One region of the Lacticaseibacillus huelsenbergensis genome, then DNA from elsewhere that is predicted to be linked to it. Evidence: predicted binding sites of a transcription regulator. Region 1 holds the regulator's gene; each other region holds the start of a gene.
What was found. Region 1 encodes CtsR, which represses protease genes until heat stress. Its sites were predicted from a motif close to TTGGTCAAAAAAGGTCAAANA; they were not measured.

Region 1 (5,013 bases):
TCGCTAACCCAGAAAAATTAAAAAGAGGCTCCAAGATCCCGTTAGTATTCAGGATCTTGGAGCCTCTTGCTTTTTTACTTAATTGTTGGCCAGTTTCAGTGTTACGAAAGGTCAATGACCTATCGCTTACGCCTTAACCGGTTCCTTCGAAGCACCGTTTTCTTTATGCTTACCTTTGTTTTCCTTTACGGTAAAAGTCAACTTGCCTTTTTTGGCACCGATTTGGATCAAATCACCGGTCTTAGCTTGGCCTGTCAACAAAAGCTCGCTCAGTTGATCTTCAACATCGGTCTGCAAAGCCCGACGAATCGGACGTGCACCGTATTCAGGATCGAATCCGGCAGCCGCGATGGCATCAATGCCTGCTGGCGTAATTTTGACATCGATTCCCTGATCCTTAATGCGACTGAGCACGGTCTTGGTCATGATCTTGACGATCTCATGCAGTTCTTCCTTGTTCAGGCTGTGGAAGACAACCGTTTCATCAATTCGGTTCAGGAATTCAGGACGGAAACTCTTCTTCAATTCATCTAACATCCGACTCTTCATGGCTTTGAAGTCTGCGGTTGGATCTTTGGCGCCAAACCCAACCGTTTTATCGTCGCGAATGGCAGTTGCCCCGATGTTACTGGTCATGATCAAAATCGTATTACGGAAATCAACCCGACGACCCTTTGCATCGGTCAAGTAACCATCATCTAAGACTTGGAGCAAAATGTTGAAGACATCCGGATGCGCCTTTTCGACTTCATCCAGCAGCACAACGGAATATGGCTTGTTGCGAACCTTTTCCGTCAACTGGCCGCCTTCATCGTAACCGACATAACCTGGTGCCGCGCCAATCAGACGACTGGTGCTGAATTTCTCCATGTATTCGGACATATCAACCCGAATCATGGCATCCTCTGATCCAAACATCGCTTCAGCTAGGGCCTTCGCCAGCTCGGTTTTCCCGACACCGGTTGGCCCAAGGAACATGAAGGAACCAATTGGGCGGGTAGGATCTTTCAATCCAGAACGTGCCCGGCGGATGGCCCGTGCAACTGCGGAAACAGCTTCATCCTGACCAACAACCCGTTGATGGAGAATCTTCTCCAGGTTGACCAAACGTTCGGATTCCTTCTTTTGCAACTGGGTAACCGGCACACCGGTCCATTGTGACACAACTTCTGCTACATCGGCGCCTGTCACTTTGATATCGGTTCGAACGCCACTTTCGTTCACGGGTTCCGGCGTATCGGCAAGTTTGGCCTTAACGTCCGCCTCTTTGGTGCGAATGGTAGCCGCTGTTTCGAAGTCTTGATGATCAATCGCGTCTTCTTTGTCCGCGACTAACTTGGCCAGCTCGTCCTGAAGCTTGTCGGATTTGGTCTCGACATTAGCTTTATCTAATCGTACCTTGGCAGCACTTTCGTCAACTAAGTCGATCGCCTTGTCAGGCAGGAAGCGCGTTGTAATGTAACGTGAGGACAAAACAACTGCTTCATGCAAAGCTTCATCAGTAATCGTGACGCCATGATGCGCCTCATACCGTGGACGCAGCCCTTTCAAAATCTGTTCTGCTTCTTCTTCCGTTGGTTCATCGACTTGGATGGTCGCAAACCGCCGTTCCAAAGCAGCATCTTTTTCAATATACTTTTGATATTCGTCTAAGGTTGTTGCCCCGATCAACTGCAACTCGCCACGAGCTAAGGCCGGCTTGAGAATGTTGGAAGCGTCAATGGCACCTTCAGCACCCCCCGCACCGATTAGCGTATGCAATTCATCAATGAACAAAATGACATTGCCATCTTTATAAATCTCATCAATGATTTTCTTCAGGCGATCTTCAAATTCACCACGATACTTCGTGCCAGCAACCAGTGAGCCCATATCCAGCATCATCAGTCGCTTATTCAGCATGTCATCCGGGACTTTGCCAGCGACAATCTTTTCGGCAAAGCCTTCCGCAATCGCGGTTTTCCCGACACCTGGCTCACCAATCAACACTGGGTTGTTCTTGGTGCGCCGAGCCAGAATCTGAATCAGACGCCGAACTTCCTTTTCGCGGCCGACCACCGGATCCATCCGGTTTTCCCGCGCCATTTGGGTTAAATCGCGCGCAAGGCCATCAAGTGTCGGGGTCCCTTGACTATCTTGGCGCGCACCGCCACGCGCCATTGGCCGGCGTTTGGCAGCGGTGTCCGCAATGCCCATTTTCTTAAACACCATTTGTCGTGTCTTCGAAAGACTGAGGCCCAGATTCTGGAGAATCCGCGCGGCTAGAATATCGTCTTCACGAAGCAACCCCAGCAGAATATGCTCGGTGCCGATCTTCAAAGCACCTAAGCGCTTTGCTTCGTCGCCGGCAAACGCCAGAATTTCCTTACCCTTTGGTGAATAAGGCAAATAACTATCGCTAGCTTGACCGGCGGCATCAACAGTTCCATACCCTGTGAAGCGCTCGATCTCGTCATGGACATCATTCTCTGTGACCCCTAACTGACGCAGCGTCTTACCAGCGATTCCATCTTTTTCCATAACCAACGCCATAAGCAAATGTTCAGTGCCTACAGCATGATGATGGAAATACTTCGCTTGTTCCTGGGCTAAAAGCAAAACATTTTTAGCACTAGGGGTAAATAAGTTGTCCATAAGCACGCTCCTTTTTAGAAAACTAATTATAAACTGTTCTATCTTTCATACCGCAAACGATCCAAAAATGCAAGGAACATGCGCGACCGTAAATGCTCTTCTGTCCCTTGATCAAGAATGCCCAAAGTCTCATGATTCATGACCGCCAACAACAAATTACCTGATTGCTGGGAAATAAGGCCATTGTCAAACAGTTCCTGAATCAAATCACGTGCATCGCGTAACCGCAAGCGCTTGGGAATGTGCTGCCGCATGATTTGAATGAAATCCTGATCATCTGTCAATTTGACCTTCACGATGCGAATGTAGCCCCCGCCACCACGTTTACTCTCAACAATGTAGCCGCGAGCCGGTGTAAACCGGGTCTTAATGACATAATTGATTTGCGAAGGAACGCAATTAAAACGACGCGCAATCTCGGCTCGCCGTATTTCAACGGCGGCCTCCTGTGCCAGTATCGTTTTTAGATAAGCCTCAATAATGTCCGAAATATTCTCACGCTGCATGTCGTTCAATCCTTTTTGACTTTGACCAATCTTGACTATTACACATTATACTGGCATTGGTCAGTTTATACAAATTTCTGCATTTGAAAACGAAAAAAGGACCACGATTTTTCGTGATCCAAGAATCGGGAAGACAAGATTCGAACTTGCGACCCCTACGTCCCGAACGTAGTGCTCTACCAAGCTGAGCTACTTCCCGGTAAAGCGGAAGACGGGATTCGAACCCGCGACCCCCACCATGGCAAGGTGATGTTCTACCACTGAACTACTTCCGCATACCGCATATTAAATTGATCGGCGCCAGCTTAGCTTCATAGGCGATCGACGATGCACCCAGTAGGAGTCGAACCTACAACCTTCTGATTCGTAGTCAGACACTCTATCCAGTTGCGCTATGGGTGCTTCAACAAAATGCCGAGGACCGGGATCGAACCGGTACGGTCATCACTGACCGCAGGATTTTAAGTCCTGTGCGTCTGCCAATTCCGCCACCCCGGCATAAAGTGAAAAGCGGAAGACGGGATTCGAACCCGCGACCCCCACCATGGCAAGGTGATGTTCTACCACTGAACTACTTCCGCATATCAAACCTATTCAATTATGACCGAGGAGCGGCCTTCAAAGACCCGAGCATTCCGTTCAAGATACGATGCGGGTGAAGGGACTCGAACCCCCACGGTCAAAAACCACTAGAACCTAAATCTAGCGCGTCTGCCAGTTCCGCCACACCCGCAAAAGGTGGGTTAAATGAGCCGTGACAGGCTCGAACTGTCGACCCACTGATTAAAAGTCAGTTGCTCTACCAACTGAGCTAACGGCTCAATGGAGGATACAGGGCTCGAACCTGTGACCCTCTGCTTGTAAGGCAGACGCTCTCCCAACTGAGCTAATCCTCCATATGTAAGCGTGGCAGCTTCCTACCCTCGCAGGCAGTTTCCCACCAACTACTCTCGGCGTGAAGAAGCTTAACTTCTGTGTTCGGCATGGGAACAGGTGTATCCTTCTTGCTATCGCCACCACACTTATGAGAACTTTGCGCTCTCAAAACTGGCTATCATTGTTGTTTTTGTGTTGTCGGGAACCAGTGTATTTCATCGAAACGCGTTCGCAGTCGCAGAAACCTCCACATAAGGACCCTGAGTCCATTGGCCAAAACCCGGCCAACGAACTCAGGCCCGCTTATGCTCCGGTTTCTAAGCGCTCCTGCTCACGCTCTACTTGGTTAAGTCCTCGACCGATTAGTACTGGTCCGCTCCATGCATCGCTGCACTTCCACTTCCAGCCTATCTACCTGATCATCTCTCAGGGGTCTTACTTCCATATAGGAATGGGAAATCTCATCTCGAGGGGGGCTTCACACTTAGATGCTTTCAGCGTTTATCCCTTCCGTTCATAGCTACCCAGCGATGCGCCTGGCGGCACAACTGGTACACCAGCGGAACGTCCATCCCGGTCCTCTCGTACTAAGGACAGCTCCTCTCAAATTTCCTGCGCCCGCGACGGATAGGGACCGAACTGTCTCACGACGTTCTGAACCCAGCTCGCGTACCGCTTTAATGGGCGAACAGCCCAACCCTTGGGACCGACTACAGCCCCAGGATGCGATGAGCCGACATCGAGGTGCCAAACCTCCCCGTCGATGTGGACTCTTGGGGGAGATAAGCCTGTTATCCCCAGGGTAGCTTTTATCCGTTGAGCGATGGCCCTTCCATACGGAACCACCGGATCACTAAGCCCGACTTTCGTCCCTGCTCGACTTGTCAGTCTCGCAGTCAAGCTCCCTTCTACCTTTACACTCTGCGAATGATTTCCAACCATTCTGAGGGAACCTTTGGGCGCCTCCGTTACATTTTAGGAGGCGACCGCCCCAGTC
Region 2 (5,013 bases), 780 kb from region 1:
ATTTCGGCCAGAAAACTAGGAACCAAAACCGAAACACCACCGACTGCCAGCCCCAAGACCATCCGGGCCCCAATCAACCAACCAGCACTAGGCGCTAGTGAAGAAGCGAGGGTGGCGAGAAAAAATAAACCGGCTAATCCGGTAATCAAACGTTTTCGCCCGTATCGGTCACTAACTCGGCCGACCAACACAGCACCAAATGCCGCGCCTAACGTTAAACTACTGGTGACCCATCCTTGTAAACCCGGTGCTAATTTAAGTTCACTGGAAATAAACGGCAAAGCGCCATTGATGACGCCGGTATCATAGCCAAAAAGAAGCCCGCCCATTGTCGAAATGAGCGCCACTAGTCGTAACCGAACACGCGCAGTGGAAAAAGCACCAGTCCTGCGCTGCAAGCCTGTTTTTGTTTGATGTTGTAAATACATGCAATTCCCCCTCATTCGGTGAACCACCATACTTACTATCACAGATCTGCATCGCGGCTCGACCTTTTTAGTTTACATAATAACCATACCACTTTTCTGAAAATGCTGCATGTGCACCAGGTAAATACGATCTGCCCAGGCATTGCCGTCTACTTACCAAGCCACTTAAAAGAAATGACAAAGCTCTCGCCAAAGCTTTAAAGCAATTAAAAAAGACCGCCACCCTGTTTGGGATGACAGCCTTCTTCAAATCATGACGTCATTACTGACCGGTTGTCTTTTTAACCAAGTCCGCATTTTCGTCATTCGAAATATTTTCATTTAGAGCAACATCGGCCATCTTAGCCATGTCCTCGGTGGAGAGCCGCTTCATCAAGCTGCGCACCTTAAGAACAGAAGTTGCAGACATGGAATATTCGTCAAGTCCCATACCAAGCAGCAACGGAACCATGATCGGATCACCAGCAGCTTCACCACACATGCCAGCCCATTTGCCTTCCTTGTGGGCTGAGTCAATCACATGCTTGACCAGCCGGAGGATCGATGGGTTGTATGGTTGATACAGGTAAGAAACATGTTCGTTCCCACGATCAGCCGCCATTGAGTACTGAATTAAATCGTTAGTCCCGATCGAGAAGAAGTCGACATACTTAGCAAACTGATCAGCCAGAACTGCCGCAGCAGGAATTTCGATCATAATGCCAAGCTGAATGTTGTCGGATACCTTAACGCCATCCTTAACCAACTTGTCTTTTTCTTCTGTAAAGATCTGCTTAGCCTGTTTGAACTCGGAAATGGTCGCGATCATCGGGAACATGATCCGCAGATTACCAAATGCAGATGCGCGCAACAAAGCCCGCAATTGGGTACGGAAAATATCCTGACGATCAAGACTGATCCGGATCGCACGATAACCTAAGAATGGGTTTTGTTCTTGCGGTAATGGCAGGTACGGCAAATGCTTATCCCCGCCAATATCCATTGTCCGAACAACAACCGGCTTTGGATTCATGGTTTCAAGAACCTTCTTGTAGGCCTCGAACTGATCGTCTTCAGTCGGCAATTCGGAAGAATCCATGTAAAGGAATTCGGTACGATACAGGCCGATACCTTCAGCACCATTTGCCAGCACACCATCAAGATCCTTAGGGGTCCCGATGTTAGCCGCAACATCAAAATGCTTGCCATCAGCCGTCACGGATTTCGCCGTCTTCAGTTGCGCCCATTCAGCCTTTTGCTTGGCAAATGCTTCAGCAGCTTGCTTGAATTTGGCAACCTCATCCGTCGAAGGATCAATGACCACTTCACCAGTCAGACCGTCAACGGAAATCAATTGACCGTTTTGGGCCTTCTTGGTGACGTCATCGGTTCCGACAACAGCAGGAATTTCCAATGAACGCGCCATGATCGCGCTGTGAGCCGTCCGACCACCGATATCAGTGACGAAGGCCTTCACATACTTCTTGTTGAGCTGTGCCGTGTCAGAAGGGGTCAAATCGTGAGCCACGATAATGACTTCTTCATCAATCAACGCCGGATTCGGCAATGTACGACCCAACAAATGCGCCATAATGCGCTTTGTTACATCGCGAACATCGGCAGCACGTTCCTGCATATATGGATTATCAGTCATGCCTTCAAAGGTCTGAATGAAGAATTCGGAAACTTCCTTCACAGCTTGTTCGGCATTTACTTTTTCGTCCTTGATCTTGGATTCGATCTGACCGGTAAAGTCAGGATCAGCCAAAATCATCATATGGGCATCAAAAACTTGAGCCTCTTCTTCGCCAAGCGATTCAGCGGCCTTTGCACGGATAACCTTTAACTCATCATTACTTTGATCAAGTGCCTGCTTCAGCCGATTGATTTCCTTTGAAGGATCATCAACCGTTTTTTTGTCAAATGATAAATCAGGTTGAACCAGTAAATAGGCCTTCGCTGTGGCGATCCCATCACTAGCAGCGATTCCCTTCAAATGTTCAGCCATTATTCAGCCAAGCCTTCTTTTTTCATAGTATCGGTAATAGCAGCAATTGCGTCTGCTTCGTCGGCACCTTCAGCAGAAATGGTAACATCGGCGCCTTGGCCAACACCCAAACTCATAACACCCATAATGGACTTGAGGTTAACGCTCTTACCTTTATATTCCAAGTTGATGTCTGAGTTGAACTTGCTGGCTGCTTGTACCAACAAGGTTGCCGGACGTGCGTGGATCCCGGTTTCTGCAATAATGTTAAATTCACGTTTTTCCATGACTGATCTGCTCCTTCATATTAACTAGATTTCTAGTGTTTTTCCGAATAGTTTATAGGCACACTAACACCTAAAACAATTCATGTAAACCTTACCATTTTTTGTAGCTTGCCACAAGCGTCACATGAGATTTGACGCTTATTTAGCGGGAATCAACTGACCGGTAATGGTATTCGATGACACCATCGCGTTTGGCCGTCCCCACAATTTCTTCACGATCGGGATAATTTGTCCATGCCGCCCGAAACGCCATGAATGTTTCGGGCGTCACCGTGATCTTGTCACGCTGACCAGTCTTTAACTCATCCATTAAAGCGACATAATCCTGAGTCATCTATTTGCCTCACCTCACTCCATAAGGTTAGCATAAAAGTAGGCATTGAAAAAGCGCTAATGCCTGATATCACTGAAATATTTGGAACTTTTTAGCACTCTTGTGTGTCGAGTGCTTGCATTCTCAACATAAGGGTGTATACTATTGCCATAGGTCAAGAAAGGTCAAACCTTTTTCGACTATATGTGGCACCTAATTAGACAGGAAGGTTGTGACAAAATGTTATGTGAAAACTGTCATAAGAATCCAGCCACTATTCATCTTTCAACCGTTGTTAACGGAACGCGGCAGGAGATCAATCTCTGCCAAAACTGTTATCAATTACTCAAGAAACAAGCAGGAGGAAATATGAATCCAACAAATGCTACTGATCCGTTTGGGTTCGGGAGCTTAGATGATATCTTCCGTGCGATGAATCAGGGAATGGCTCGGCCGCAACAGCCTAACGCGCAGATCCCGCCTACTCAGGCAGGACGCGGCGGCAATGGTAACAACGGCCGCAATGGCAATGGTGGTAAGGGATTACTGGGTCAATTCGGTGTTGATCTGACCGAACAGGCACGCAAAGGCCAAATTGATCCGGTCATCGGCCGCGACAAAGAAATCTCGCGGGTGATCGAAATCCTGAATCGCCGGACGAAGAATAATCCGGTTCTGATCGGTGAAGCCGGTGTCGGTAAAACCGCTGTCGTCGAAGGCTTGGCTTTGAAGATTGCCAATGGCGACGTACCGGCAAAGCTACAGGATCGTCACGTCATTCGTCTCGATGTCGTTTCCCTTGTTCAAGGAACGGGTATTCGTGGTCAATTCGAGCAGCGGATGCAACAATTGATCGATGAACTCAAACAAAATAAAAACATTATCCTATTTATTGATGAAATTCACGAAATTGTCGGTGCCGGCAACGCTGAAGGCGGCATGGATGCAGGCAACGTTTTGAAACCTGCCCTCGCTCGTGGCGAATTGCAACTGGTTGGTGCAACCACCAGCGACGAGTATCGGCAAATTGAAAAAGATTCCGCGCTTGCTCGGCGACTCCAGCCCGTCATGGTTGAAGAACCAAGCGTTGACGAAACCATTAAAATTCTGAAAGGCTTGCAGCCGCGTTATCAAGACTTCCATCACGTTAAGTACACGGAAGCCGCGATTGAAGCCGCAGCTACACTCAGTAACCGCTACATTCAGGATCGCTTTTTGCCTGACAAGGCCATTGACCTGTTGGATGAAGCCGGTTCTCGCAAGAATCTGACGATTGCAACCGTTGATCCTGAAACAATCAAAGCCAAGATTGCGGATGCCGAGAAACAAAAGCAGGCAGCACTGAAACAGGAAGATTACGAAAAAGCCGCCTTCTATCGCGATCAAGTCACGAAATTAGAAGACATGGCCAAGAAACAATCAAATCTACCTGAAAATGAAGTGCCAACCGTCACCGAAAAGGACATGGAAAAGATTGTCGAAGAAAAGACCAACATTCCTGTCGGTGAACTGAAAGCACAAGAACAGGCACAGTTGAAGAACCTTGCCAGCGATCTTGAAAAACACGTCATCGGTCAAAACGAGGCGGTTGACAAGGTTGCGCGGGCCATTCGCCGTAACCGTATTGGCTTCAATAAGACCGGCCGGCCAATCGGTTCCTTCCTCTTCGTTGGGCCTACCGGTGTTGGTAAAACCGAGCTGGCCAAGCAGCTTGCCAAAGAACTGTTCGGTTCGGAAGATGCCATGATTCGGTTTGACATGTCGGAGTACATGGAGAAATTCAGCGTCTCCAAACTGATCGGGTCACCGCCAGGCTATGTTGGCTACGAGGAAGCCGGCCAGTTAACTGAAAAAGTTCGGCGGAATCCTTATAGTCTGATTTTGTTAGATGAAATTGAAAAAGCCCATCCCGATGTCATGAACATGTTCCTGCAGATTCTGGATGATGGCCGATTGACAGATTCTCAAGGTCGTACCGTTTCCTTCAAGGATACCATCATCATCATGACGTCAAACGCC
Region 3 (5,013 bases), 1.5 Mb from region 1:
GATATTACCCATCGGGACATTAAGAAACATAAGGAGACGGTGAATCGTTCATGAGTCGGGAAACTAAATTTATCCGCGTCATTCGCGGGCGGCGTCCTAAAGTCGTCGTGATTGGCGGCGGAACCGGATTGCCGGTTATCTTGCATAGTCTGCATGAACAGGATGCTGACGTAACGGCGATTGTGACGGTTGCCGATGATGGCGGGTCGTCAGGTACCATCCGCAATTATATTAACGTAGTGCCGCCTGGTGATATTCGCAATGTGCTTGTTGCCTTGTCGGAGTTGCCAAGTCTGTATCTGGATATTTTCCAGTACAGATTTAACACGACCGATGCGTTTTTCGCCGGCCATGCGATTGGCAACTTAATCATTGCGGCTTTGTCAGAGATGAAAGGCGGCATTTTCCCGGCGGTTCAGCAACTGAGCGAAATGATGCAGGTGGATGGTCACGTTTATCCTGCCAGCAACACGCCGCTCACACTTAATGCCGAGTTCACAGATGGGACGAGCCTATCCGGTGAATCCGAAATTACCGCTGCCGGTAAGAATATCAAGCATATTTCCATCTCCGAAACCGATCCGGCTAATGGTGAACCTAAAGCTGTCCATGAAGTCATTGATGCCATTATGGATGCCGATGTGGTCGTGCTGGGGCCCGGCAGTCTGTTTACCAGCATCCTGCCGAACCTGATGATTGGCAATCTGGGTGACGCTGTGAAGAAAACGCAGGCCGAAGTCATCTATATCGTCAACATCATGACGCAGAAAGGCGAAACACAAAACTTCACCGATGCCGACCATGTTCGGGTGTTGAATGAACAGATGGGGGAGGATTTTGTCGATACCGTGCTCGTCAATATCGAACCGGTCCCCGAGAATTATCTCGATCACCAAAAGTACAACGAAATTCTGACGCCGGTTAAGCATAATTATCAAGGTTTGCGGGATATGGGTTGTCGCGTGATTTCGGAAGACTTTTTGAAGTTGCGTGATCGCGGCGTTTTCCATGATGGCGACAAGGTGGCCAAGGAAATTTTGAATTTGGCTTTTCAAGTGAGCGCAAAAATCCGGAGGTGAGGGCATGGCAAGCTTTGCCAGTATGGTGAAAAAAGAACTGACCCAACTCGAGGTTCATCCTGAACATGCGAAGGCAGAGCTGTCGGCATTGATCCGGATGAACGGCAGCCTGACGTTAATGGCCCATCGGTTTGTGTTAAACATTCAGACTGAAAACCCGGCCATTGCCCGGCGAATTTATAGTTTGATTCGCCAGGTTTACCGGCATGAAGCCAACTTGGTCGTTCATCGCAAAATGAAACTCAAGAAAAATTATCAGTACATTGTCCGCCTGACGGAAGGTGTCAATGATATTCTGTCGGATTTGTCAATTTTGGATCCGACAACGATGGCGATTTCGACGACGGTCCCAGCAACGGTTTTGGAAGAACCACAACGGATGCGTTCGTACTTGCGCGGCGCTTTTTTAGCCGGCGGATCGGTGAATAATCCGGAAACATCGCGCTATCACCTGGAAATTTATTCATTATATGCCGATCACAATGCCGGCATTTTGAAAATGATGAATCATTTCAACCTGAATGCGCGTACCGTCGAACGCCGAAGCGGCTATATTGTTTATTTAAAAGAAGCCGAAAAAATCGCGGATTTCCTGCAGGTGATCGGGGCAACGAATGCGATGCTTAAGTTCGAAGATGTCCGGATTGTGCGCGATATGCGTAACTCGGTGAACCGCCTCGTTAATTGCGAAACGGCGAATATGAACAAAACCATTGATGCGGCCCAGAAACAAATTGAGAATATCAACTATCTTAAAGATCATGTGGGGTTGGATAATCTGCCAACCAAACTGCGCGAAATTGCCGTTTTGCGCTTAGCCCATCCGGATGTCTCGTTGCAGGAGTTGGGTGCCATGGTTCCGGGTGGGACAATTTCGAAGTCAGGCGTCAATCATCGGTTGCGCAAACTCAATCAGATTGCTGAGGGTTACCAGCAACCGGAAGATGCCTAGCAGCTATGATAATTGCAAGATAAGCAAAAAGTCATATTTATAAGATAATGCCTTTGTTTCCTCAAGATAATCGTGTACAATGTAACCGACATCAAGTTATTTGATGTAGGCGTTTGAACGACCCGGCTGCCACTTTTAGGACGCTAAAAACTGTCCGGCAGTGCGCTGGTTGACGAGTGCCACGACAAGAAACATGAGTCAGTTTACATTCGGATTTGCAGTGATGTTATTACCAGATGAAGTGGTAATTGTCACGTTCAGCGGGATACAATTGTTGCTTAGGTTTTAGGAGGAAGCACTATGGTCAAACCGATCACATTAAATGAACAACTTTGTTTTGCAATTTACAAGGCACAGAAACAATATAATCATTTCTATGCTCAGGCATTGGCGCCATTTAAGTTGACTTATCCGCAGTACATTACGTTGCTGTCGCTGTATGAACACGGCACGATGTCGGTTAAGCAGGTGGGCCAAACACTTGAGTTGGACAGCGGTACTTTGACACCATTAATGAAGCGTCTGGAAAAAGATGGCTGGATCAGCCGCAAACGATCAACCGAAGATGAACGTCGCGTTGATGTTAGCTTGACGCAAAAGGCTTTGGACGCTCGCGACGAGATTTTTGAACATGTTGGCTCCTGCATGGAATTGATGAATTTGCCGCAAACTGAATATGATCGTATCAAGACTGAGGTAACGCGTGTCGATGAGCATCTGAGTGCTATCGCTGACGACGCCTACCCACAAGTCTGAACGATTTTTATAAGGTCAAAGATTGTGATTAAAATCTTTGACCTTATTTGACTTTAGCAGTATACTTAGCACTGTACTTTAAAGAGTGCTAAAAAACGATTTTCAGGAGGTTAGGACATGCTAGTACCTACCGTCGTTGAACAAACCAGTCGTGGCGAACGTGCTTACGACATTTACTCACGTCTATTAAAAGACCGGATCATCATGTTGTCCGGTGAAGTAAACGATCAAATGGCAAACTCGGTCATCGCCCAGTTACTTTTTCTTGATGCACAGGATTCTGAAAAGGACATTTACCTTTACATCAACAGTCCCGGTGGTGTGATCACCAGCGGCTTGGCGATGCTTGATACCATGAACTTCATCAAGTCCGATGTTCAGACCATTGCTATTGGGATGGCTGCATCCATGGCATCTGTCCTGTTAGCCGGTGGCACGAAAGGCAAACGCTTTGCTTTGCCGAATTCGACCATTTTAATCCATCAGCCTTCAGGTGGTGCCCAAGGTCAGCAAACCGAAATCGAAATTGCGGCCGAAGAAATTTTGAAGACACGTAAAAAGATGAACCAGATCCTGGCCGATGCAACAGGTCAGACAGTTGAGCAAATCAAGAAGGATACTGAACGTGATCACTATATGAGCGCTCAGGAAGCCAAGGATTACGGCTTGATTGATGATATTCTGGTTAATAAGAATAATCAAAAATAAAGGTTTAAACGAATTGGCACACCGCTTTGGTTAGCGGTGTGTTTTTTTCGTGGGAGTGGAAGGACGGGTAGAAGGAATTTGAGGATAACCGCCGAGAATGAATCAGTATAGGCAGTGAAAAAATAAGGTTTGGGGGCAATCCGGTTCCGAAACGCGCTCACTGGGCCAGAAACCTGCGTGTAAGGACCTTGGTCGCAATGGTGCAGACCGTGACTGAAGTTCTCCGACGCAAAAACGCGCTCACAGTCGCAGAAATCTACGTGTAAGGACCTCAAGCCTAAATGGCCAAAGACCAGCCATTTAGGCTTGAGGCCACTTACACTCCGATTTCTAAGCGCTCCTGCTCACGCTCTACATAAAAAGACTTGCAAATTGCCCCCTGATTGAGTAATATAATTAGGTACTTGCGCGGTTAGTGTAATGGATCGCACGTGAGATTCCGGTTCTCGAAATCCGGGTTCGACTCCCGGGCTGCGCAGAATTCCAGTCATATGGAAAATACCGAAAATAGAAAAGTCCGCTATGGCGGGCTTTTTGTTTGCCATAATGTGTTTGTAGGACGCAAATGTCGCTGATCAGCATAGCCCTTTTTAAGCTAAGAAAACGCCAAATGAAATCGCTCCCTCACCAAATAGCAGTTTCGCTTGAAAAATGCTCAAAACAGAACAAGCAGTGATGAAAGAACCCATGACTGGCTGTGTGTAGGCTGTTGAAATAGACCGAAATACAGTGCATGAAAATTTCATTAGAAGCAAGCCGAAACCCCTGATATCAAAAAGCCGCAGCGAGGTTGCCGAAACTGGTAAATGCCGAACGTTTGAATCATTCTTGAAGTAGATGTTCAAACTTAGCCGGTTTTGTGATTACTTTGAGACGATTTAGGCAACAGACTTGCGATAAAGCGGAACCCCTGCTACAATTGGTTTTGTTGGTAAGGGAAAACAGCAAACGTTGGGTTCCTAATTTTTTTCAGCTTGCTGGGTCGGCAAACGACTCGGAGGGACGTGAAATGACCCATTAAAGAAGGACGTGCCTTATGCATACTGAACTTGCGTGGCTCAAAGCGATCGCGCCTGATCTGATGGGCGTCGTCACTAAACGCTATCAGGTCCTTCAATTTATTAACTGGATGGCACCGGTTGGTCGGCGAACGTTAGCCGAACAGATGAAGATTTCAGAACGCGCGTTACGTACAGAAACAGATTTTTTGCGCGGACAGGGACTTTTAGAAAGTTCGAAATCTGGCATGGTGTTGACAGCAAAAGGGCTAGAAACTTTTCACGGTCTTGATCATTTGATGAATCAGTTGCTGGGAATCAAAGATGACGAAAAGCGGCTGGCAACGCATCTTGGCATTGACCATTGTCTGGTTGTTTCCGGGGATGCGGATCAGAGTAGCCGGGTTCTTGATGAACTTGGCAAAACGTTAAATTCAACCTTACAGTTACTGTTACCACCCGGGCATTTAACGGTTGCCGTTATGGGTGGCACAACGATGGCACATTTAGCCACGCAGTT
Region 4 (5,013 bases), 1.2 Mb from region 1:
CTCTTTGGCCAATGGTGTTTCAACGGCGCTGGTAATCAAACGTTGCAGCGGCCGAGCGCCAAATGCCGGATCGTAGCCCTTGTCTGCCAGCCAGGTCTGGGCTTCTGGCGTAATATCCAAAGTGATCTGCTGATCGGCCAACCGGGTTCCCAACTGATGCAAATCTTTAACGGCAATTTGTTTAACATCATCCAGTGAGAGTGGATGGAACATGATAATGTCATCAATTCGGTTCAAAAATTCCGGTTTGAAGGCCTTGTTGACCAATTGACGTACTTGATCCTTTGCCTGCTGACTGACGGTGCCATCAGCCTGAACCCCATCCAAAAGGTACTCCGAACCCAGATTCGAGGTCATAATGATAATCGTGTTCTTAAAATCAACCGTCCGGCCTTGCCCATCCGTTAAGCGTCCGTCATCTAACACCTGCAATAAGATATTGAAAACATCCGGATTGGCTTTTTCGATTTCGTCCAGCAACACAATCGTATATGGATTACGCCGGACCGCTTCTGTCAATTGCCCGCCTTGTTCATAGCCGACATAACCCGGCGCGGCACCAACCAACCTTGAAACACTGGCTTTTTCCATATACTCTGACATATCAATGCGGACCATGTGCTTTTCCGAATCAAATAAATCCTCAGCCAACGCTTTGGCAAGTTCGGTCTTCCCGACACCTGTGGGCCCCAGGAAAAGGAAACTGCCCAGCGGACGGCTTGGGTCTTGTAACCCGGCACGCGAACGCAAAACCGCATCGGAAACTGCGGTGACTGCTTCATTCTGGCCAATAACGCGTTTGTGTAAATTATCTGCCAGATGCAGCAACTTTTGGCGATCACCTTCAACCAGTTTAGCAATTGGAATGCCGGTTTCCCTTGAAATCACTGCCGCAATTTCATTTTCAGTCACACTTTCCTGCACTAACCAGGACTGGGGCCGATCGTTGTTTTCCATAGCTTGCAACTCTTTTTCAAGTTGGGGGATCGTGCCGTGTTGTAGGCGGGCCGCGGTTTCTAGATCATAACGGCTTTGGGCATCTTCTAGTTCATGCTTAGCCTTGTCAATCGCCGACTTTTTCTCGTTGAGCTGCCGGATATCTTTCTTTTCTGCTTCCCACTGCGCCTTTAACTTATTGGTTTTTTCCTTCAAGTTAGCCAGTTCGGCATCAGCGTTCTCTAGGCGCTTCTTACTTGCCGGATCACTTTCATTCTTCAACGCCTGCTGTTCGATTTCCAATTGCATCTGTTTGCGTTCAGCAACGTCCAGTTCGGTTGGGCGGGAGTTCATTTCGACATTGATCGTTGCGCACGCTTCGTCGACTAAATCGATCGCCTTATCCGGTAAGAACCGATCCGTGATATACCGGTTCGACAAGGTTGCGGCTGCCACGAGCGCCGAGTCATGAATTCGTACCTTGTGGAAAATTTCAAATCGTTCCTTCAAGCCGCGCAGAATGCTGATCGTGTCTTCGACGCTTGGTTCCTGTACCAGAACCCGCTGAAAACGCCGCTCCAAGGCTTTGTCTTTTTCAATGTTTTCGCGATACTCATCAAGCGTTGTAGCCCCGATCAGATGCAACTCACCACGCGCCAGCATCGGCTTAAGCAAGTTGCCAGCATCCATGGAACCCTCAGCGCGACCGGCACCGACAATGTTATGAATTTCGTCAATAAAAAGAATGATTTGACCTTCACTTTTTTTGACTTCTTTCAAAACCGACTTTAACCGTTCTTCGAATTCCCCACGGTATTTGGCACCTGCTACCAGACTGCCCATATCCAAGGAAATAATCGTTTTATTTTTTAAATTGTCCGGCACATCGTTTTTAACAATCCGTTGGGCCAAGCCCTCAACGATCGCGGTTTTCCCGACCCCCGGTTCGCCAATCAAAACCGGATTGTTCTTGGTTTTACGACTCAGGATTCGGATCACATCGCGGATTTCCTCATCCCTACCGATGATCGGGTCCATTTTTCCGCTACGAGCCTCTTTGACGAGGTCAGTACCGTATTTCTCCAGACTCTTGTAGTTGGCTTCGGCATTCTTGCTAGTCACTTTTTCCCCGCCACGGATCTTATCGATCACCTGACGCAACTTTTTGGCATCGACTTTAGCATCGTTGAGTAAGTACTGGGTAATCGTGTTATAGCGTTGCTGATAAAGCGCAAGTAACAGTGCCTCGGTTGAAATGTAAGTGTCACCGAACTCATCTTTAACGGTGTTGGCGTCTGTCAGTAATTGGGCCAGGTTTTGGGACATACTCTGGCCATAAGTACTGGCGCCTTCCACGACTGGCTCAGCTTCAAGGGCCGCATCAATGGCTGCATTCAGTCCTTGAACATTCACGCCGGCTTCACGATAAATCTGCTCAGCCAACTGATTAGGTTGGACTAGACTTTTCATGACATGCGGAATGTCAATTTCTTGATGATGCCGCACTTGGGCAATTTGCTGCGCAGCGCCTAAAGCCTCGGCAACTGCTTGGGTAAAATTATCTGGATTCATCCACGTATCCCTCCATAACCGTTCATTAACTGTTTATTGTTTTCAAATCCACTTTACGATATTGGTCAGTAAAGGTCAAACATTATCGAATAAAAAACGCGAATCGCATCATCCGCGTTTTGTCGTTATTTTTTCGTTGAATCAACTGGCTCTTCCTTAGGTGCCTGAACCGGTTTAGGTGCTGGCTTTTCGGCTTTGTTTGCCTTCGTCAATTCAGTGATGCGCTGCTGCAATTCACGAATCTGTTTTTTGGCATTGGCAACGGCACTGGTTGAAATGAGCCAAGTGACCACCGCGCCGATTAACACAGAAACCGCAATGATCACGATCAATGGCCACTCCAACTGAATCCCAAAAAAGTTAACCGAAACGCCTTGACCATTTAGCAACGCAAAAATAATTAAAATTAATGCAAGTACCAATCCGATAATAAATCGCTGTTGACCCTTCATTCAAGCCACCCCTTTATTTTTTGTTCAGCAAACCGCCTGCTAACCAATCGCCGATATGTGGAAATAAAGTATACAGGTCAGCACCCAGATTCATCAACCGAGGTGTATTGATTTCCCGTACCGGATGGTTAAATGTTGCAACAATTCGCCGCGCCAGTTTATCGGGATCCAATACCAGCCAAGAAACGCTGGCCAAGTAGTCCAATGCGCCGGCCGATTTGAAGAAGTCGGTTGCAATCGGTCCCGGGTTAACGGTTGTCACATTGACCCCAAATGGCTTCAATTCCAGTCGCAGTCCGTTACTATAACCCACCACTGCAAACTTTGTCGCCGAATAAATAGCTGACTTGGGTGTGGCAATTTTACCAGCCATCGATGAGACATTGATGATGTGTCCCTGACCACGAATCGCCATGTCGCGTCCCAGCAGCTTGGTTAAGTACATGGTTCCCAAAACATTCACGCGAAACATGCGTTCAACCAAGTGCATATCCGTGTCAAATGCATTCTCAAAATGACCAAAACCGGCTGCGTTGACTAACACATCGACAGATCCGACGGTGGCATGAATGCGCTCAACGACGGCTTCAATAGCGACAGGATCAGCCACATCAACCGGAAAAGCAAACGCTGGCCGACCAGAAAGTGAACTTGCCTCTGCTTGAGCCTGACGCAACTTGTCACGTCTACGGGCTAGGAAAACCACCGTTGCCCCTTTTTTGGCGGCTTCCAACCCAATTGCTTTACCCAATCCGGCTGATCCGCCAGAAATAACTACTGTTAGGTGTTGTTTCACGATGCTGCTCCCTCCTTGTACGCTTTGCTGTTCCAATCACGCTTAAGCCACTGTCACTTCAAGCTTGCACTGCTTTTCAGCCAATCACCATTGTCGCTTGCTGACAAAACCGGTTATTGAACGGATCCCGCCGACGTCAACTGGGGACTGGCAAACGGAATATTAACTTCTTCAAAATCCTTCACCACGTGGGTATTGGGAAAAATACGCTGGGCACTTTTTTCTAACATCGCAACGCCGGGGCCAAGATACCGCGCAGAAATGTGATTCAGCAACAACTTGCCGACACCGGCGCGCTTGGCTAACTCGGCAGCCTGAATATTGGTTGAATGATAGTACTGTTTGGCTAACTGGCTTTCGTCCGGGCCAAAAGTACTCTCGTGAACCAGAACATCTGCACCAGCTGCTAGTGGCAACGCGCGACTGCATTTTCTGGTGTCGCCAAAAATAGTCACAATCCGGCCCGGTTGTGCTGGCCCGATAAAATCATTACCGTCAAACGTCCGGCCATCGGGCAACGTCACCTGTTTACCTGCCTTTAACTCGGCATAAACCGGTCCAGACGGAATTTTAGAGGCCCGGACCTTATCAATCAGCAACTCACCCGGATGTGGCTTTTCCTCAACCCGAAACCCAAAACTGGTGATGCGATGGTCAAGTCGGTCGAAACTGACTTTAAAGGTCTGATCTTCAAAAACCGTTCCCGGATGCCGCAGCAACACAAACTTTAAGGCATAACTCAAATGACTCTGGGAAACCTTCAGACTGGTTCTAACAAAATCCTCAATGCCAGGCGGCCCGTAAATCGTGAGCGGATCAGTGCCGCCTTGGTTAGCGCGACTCGCCAAAAACCCCGGTAACCCGAAAATGTGGTCGCCATGCAAATGGGTGATGAACACCTTGGCAATCTTTCGCGGTTTAATCGTGGTCTGCAGAATCTGATGCTGGGTGCCTTCGCCAACATCAAATAGCCAAACCTCATTGCGTTCGTCAAGCAGCTTTAAAGCCAGACTGCTGACATTGCGAACTTTGGAAGGCGAACCGGCGCCTGTACCCAAAAATTGAATTTCCATACCATACTTCCTATTCTGTCAAACTTCACTTTGTAGTCTACCACAAGTCCTGCAGAATTATCCTTGTTTGATCGCGGATAACGCTGCTTAGCTTTGGCAAAGCGGCGCACAGGCAAAAGAAAGTTCCGATAAGAACGATTGGCTTTCCAACCTCTTACCGGAACTCAGTTTAGTTGACGCCAGC

Region 2: the regulator CtsR is predicted to act here: its motif matches at 3,166-3,186, upstream of LHUE1_RS13995 (ATP-dependent Clp protease ATP-binding subunit).
Region 3: the regulator CtsR is predicted to act here: its motif matches at 2,822-2,842, upstream of clpP (ATP-dependent Clp endopeptidase proteolytic subunit ClpP).
Region 4: the regulator CtsR is predicted to act here: its motif matches at 2,570-2,590, upstream of clpB (ATP-dependent chaperone ClpB).

The regions. Positions count from the first base shown of each region.
Region 1 is NZ_CP120687.1:702,178-707,190, forward strand. It holds gene LHUE1_RS03110 (acyl-CoA thioesterase) at 1-21, shown strand, start outside; gene LHUE1_RS03115 (ATP-dependent Clp protease ATP-binding subunit) at 127-2,634, opposite strand; gene LHUE1_RS03120 (CtsR family transcriptional regulator) at 2,673-3,140, opposite strand; tRNA gene LHUE1_RS03125 (tRNA-Pro) at 3,266-3,339, opposite strand; tRNA gene LHUE1_RS03130 (tRNA-Gly) at 3,344-3,415, opposite strand; tRNA gene LHUE1_RS03135 (tRNA-Arg) at 3,469-3,542, opposite strand; tRNA gene LHUE1_RS03140 (tRNA-Leu) at 3,553-3,638, opposite strand; tRNA gene LHUE1_RS03145 (tRNA-Gly) at 3,650-3,721, opposite strand; tRNA gene LHUE1_RS03150 (tRNA-Leu) at 3,791-3,873, opposite strand; tRNA gene LHUE1_RS03155 (tRNA-Lys) at 3,889-3,961, opposite strand; tRNA gene LHUE1_RS03160 (tRNA-Val) at 3,964-4,036, opposite strand; rRNA gene rrf (5S ribosomal RNA) at 4,045-4,161, opposite strand; rRNA gene LHUE1_RS03170 (23S ribosomal RNA) at 4,359-5,013, opposite strand, start outside.
Region 2 is NZ_CP120687.1:3,016,187-3,021,199, forward strand. It holds gene LHUE1_RS13975 (sugar porter family MFS transporter) at 1-428, opposite strand, end outside; gene ptsP (phosphoenolpyruvate--protein phosphotransferase) at 691-2,415, opposite strand; gene LHUE1_RS13985 (phosphocarrier protein HPr) at 2,415-2,681, opposite strand; gene LHUE1_RS13990 (hypothetical protein) at 2,824-3,015, opposite strand; gene LHUE1_RS13995 (ATP-dependent Clp protease ATP-binding subunit) at 3,235-5,013, shown strand, end outside.
Region 3 is NZ_CP120687.1:2,183,342-2,188,354, forward strand. It holds gene rapZ (RNase adapter RapZ) at 1-54, shown strand, start outside; gene LHUE1_RS10075 (gluconeogenesis factor YvcK family protein) at 51-1,079, shown strand; gene whiA (DNA-binding protein WhiA) at 1,084-2,031, shown strand; gene LHUE1_RS10085 (MarR family winged helix-turn-helix transcriptional regulator) at 2,332-2,787, shown strand; gene clpP (ATP-dependent Clp endopeptidase proteolytic subunit ClpP) at 2,905-3,495, shown strand; tRNA gene LHUE1_RS10095 (tRNA-Arg) at 3,902-3,973, shown strand; gene LHUE1_RS10100 (sugar-binding transcriptional regulator) at 4,532-5,013, shown strand, end outside.
Region 4 is NZ_CP120687.1:2,616,733-2,621,745, reverse strand. It holds gene clpB (ATP-dependent chaperone ClpB) at 1-2,508, opposite strand, end outside; gene LHUE1_RS12095 (LapA family protein) at 2,634-2,960, opposite strand; gene LHUE1_RS12090 (SDR family NAD(P)-dependent oxidoreductase) at 2,974-3,759, opposite strand; gene rnz (ribonuclease Z) at 3,870-4,829, opposite strand.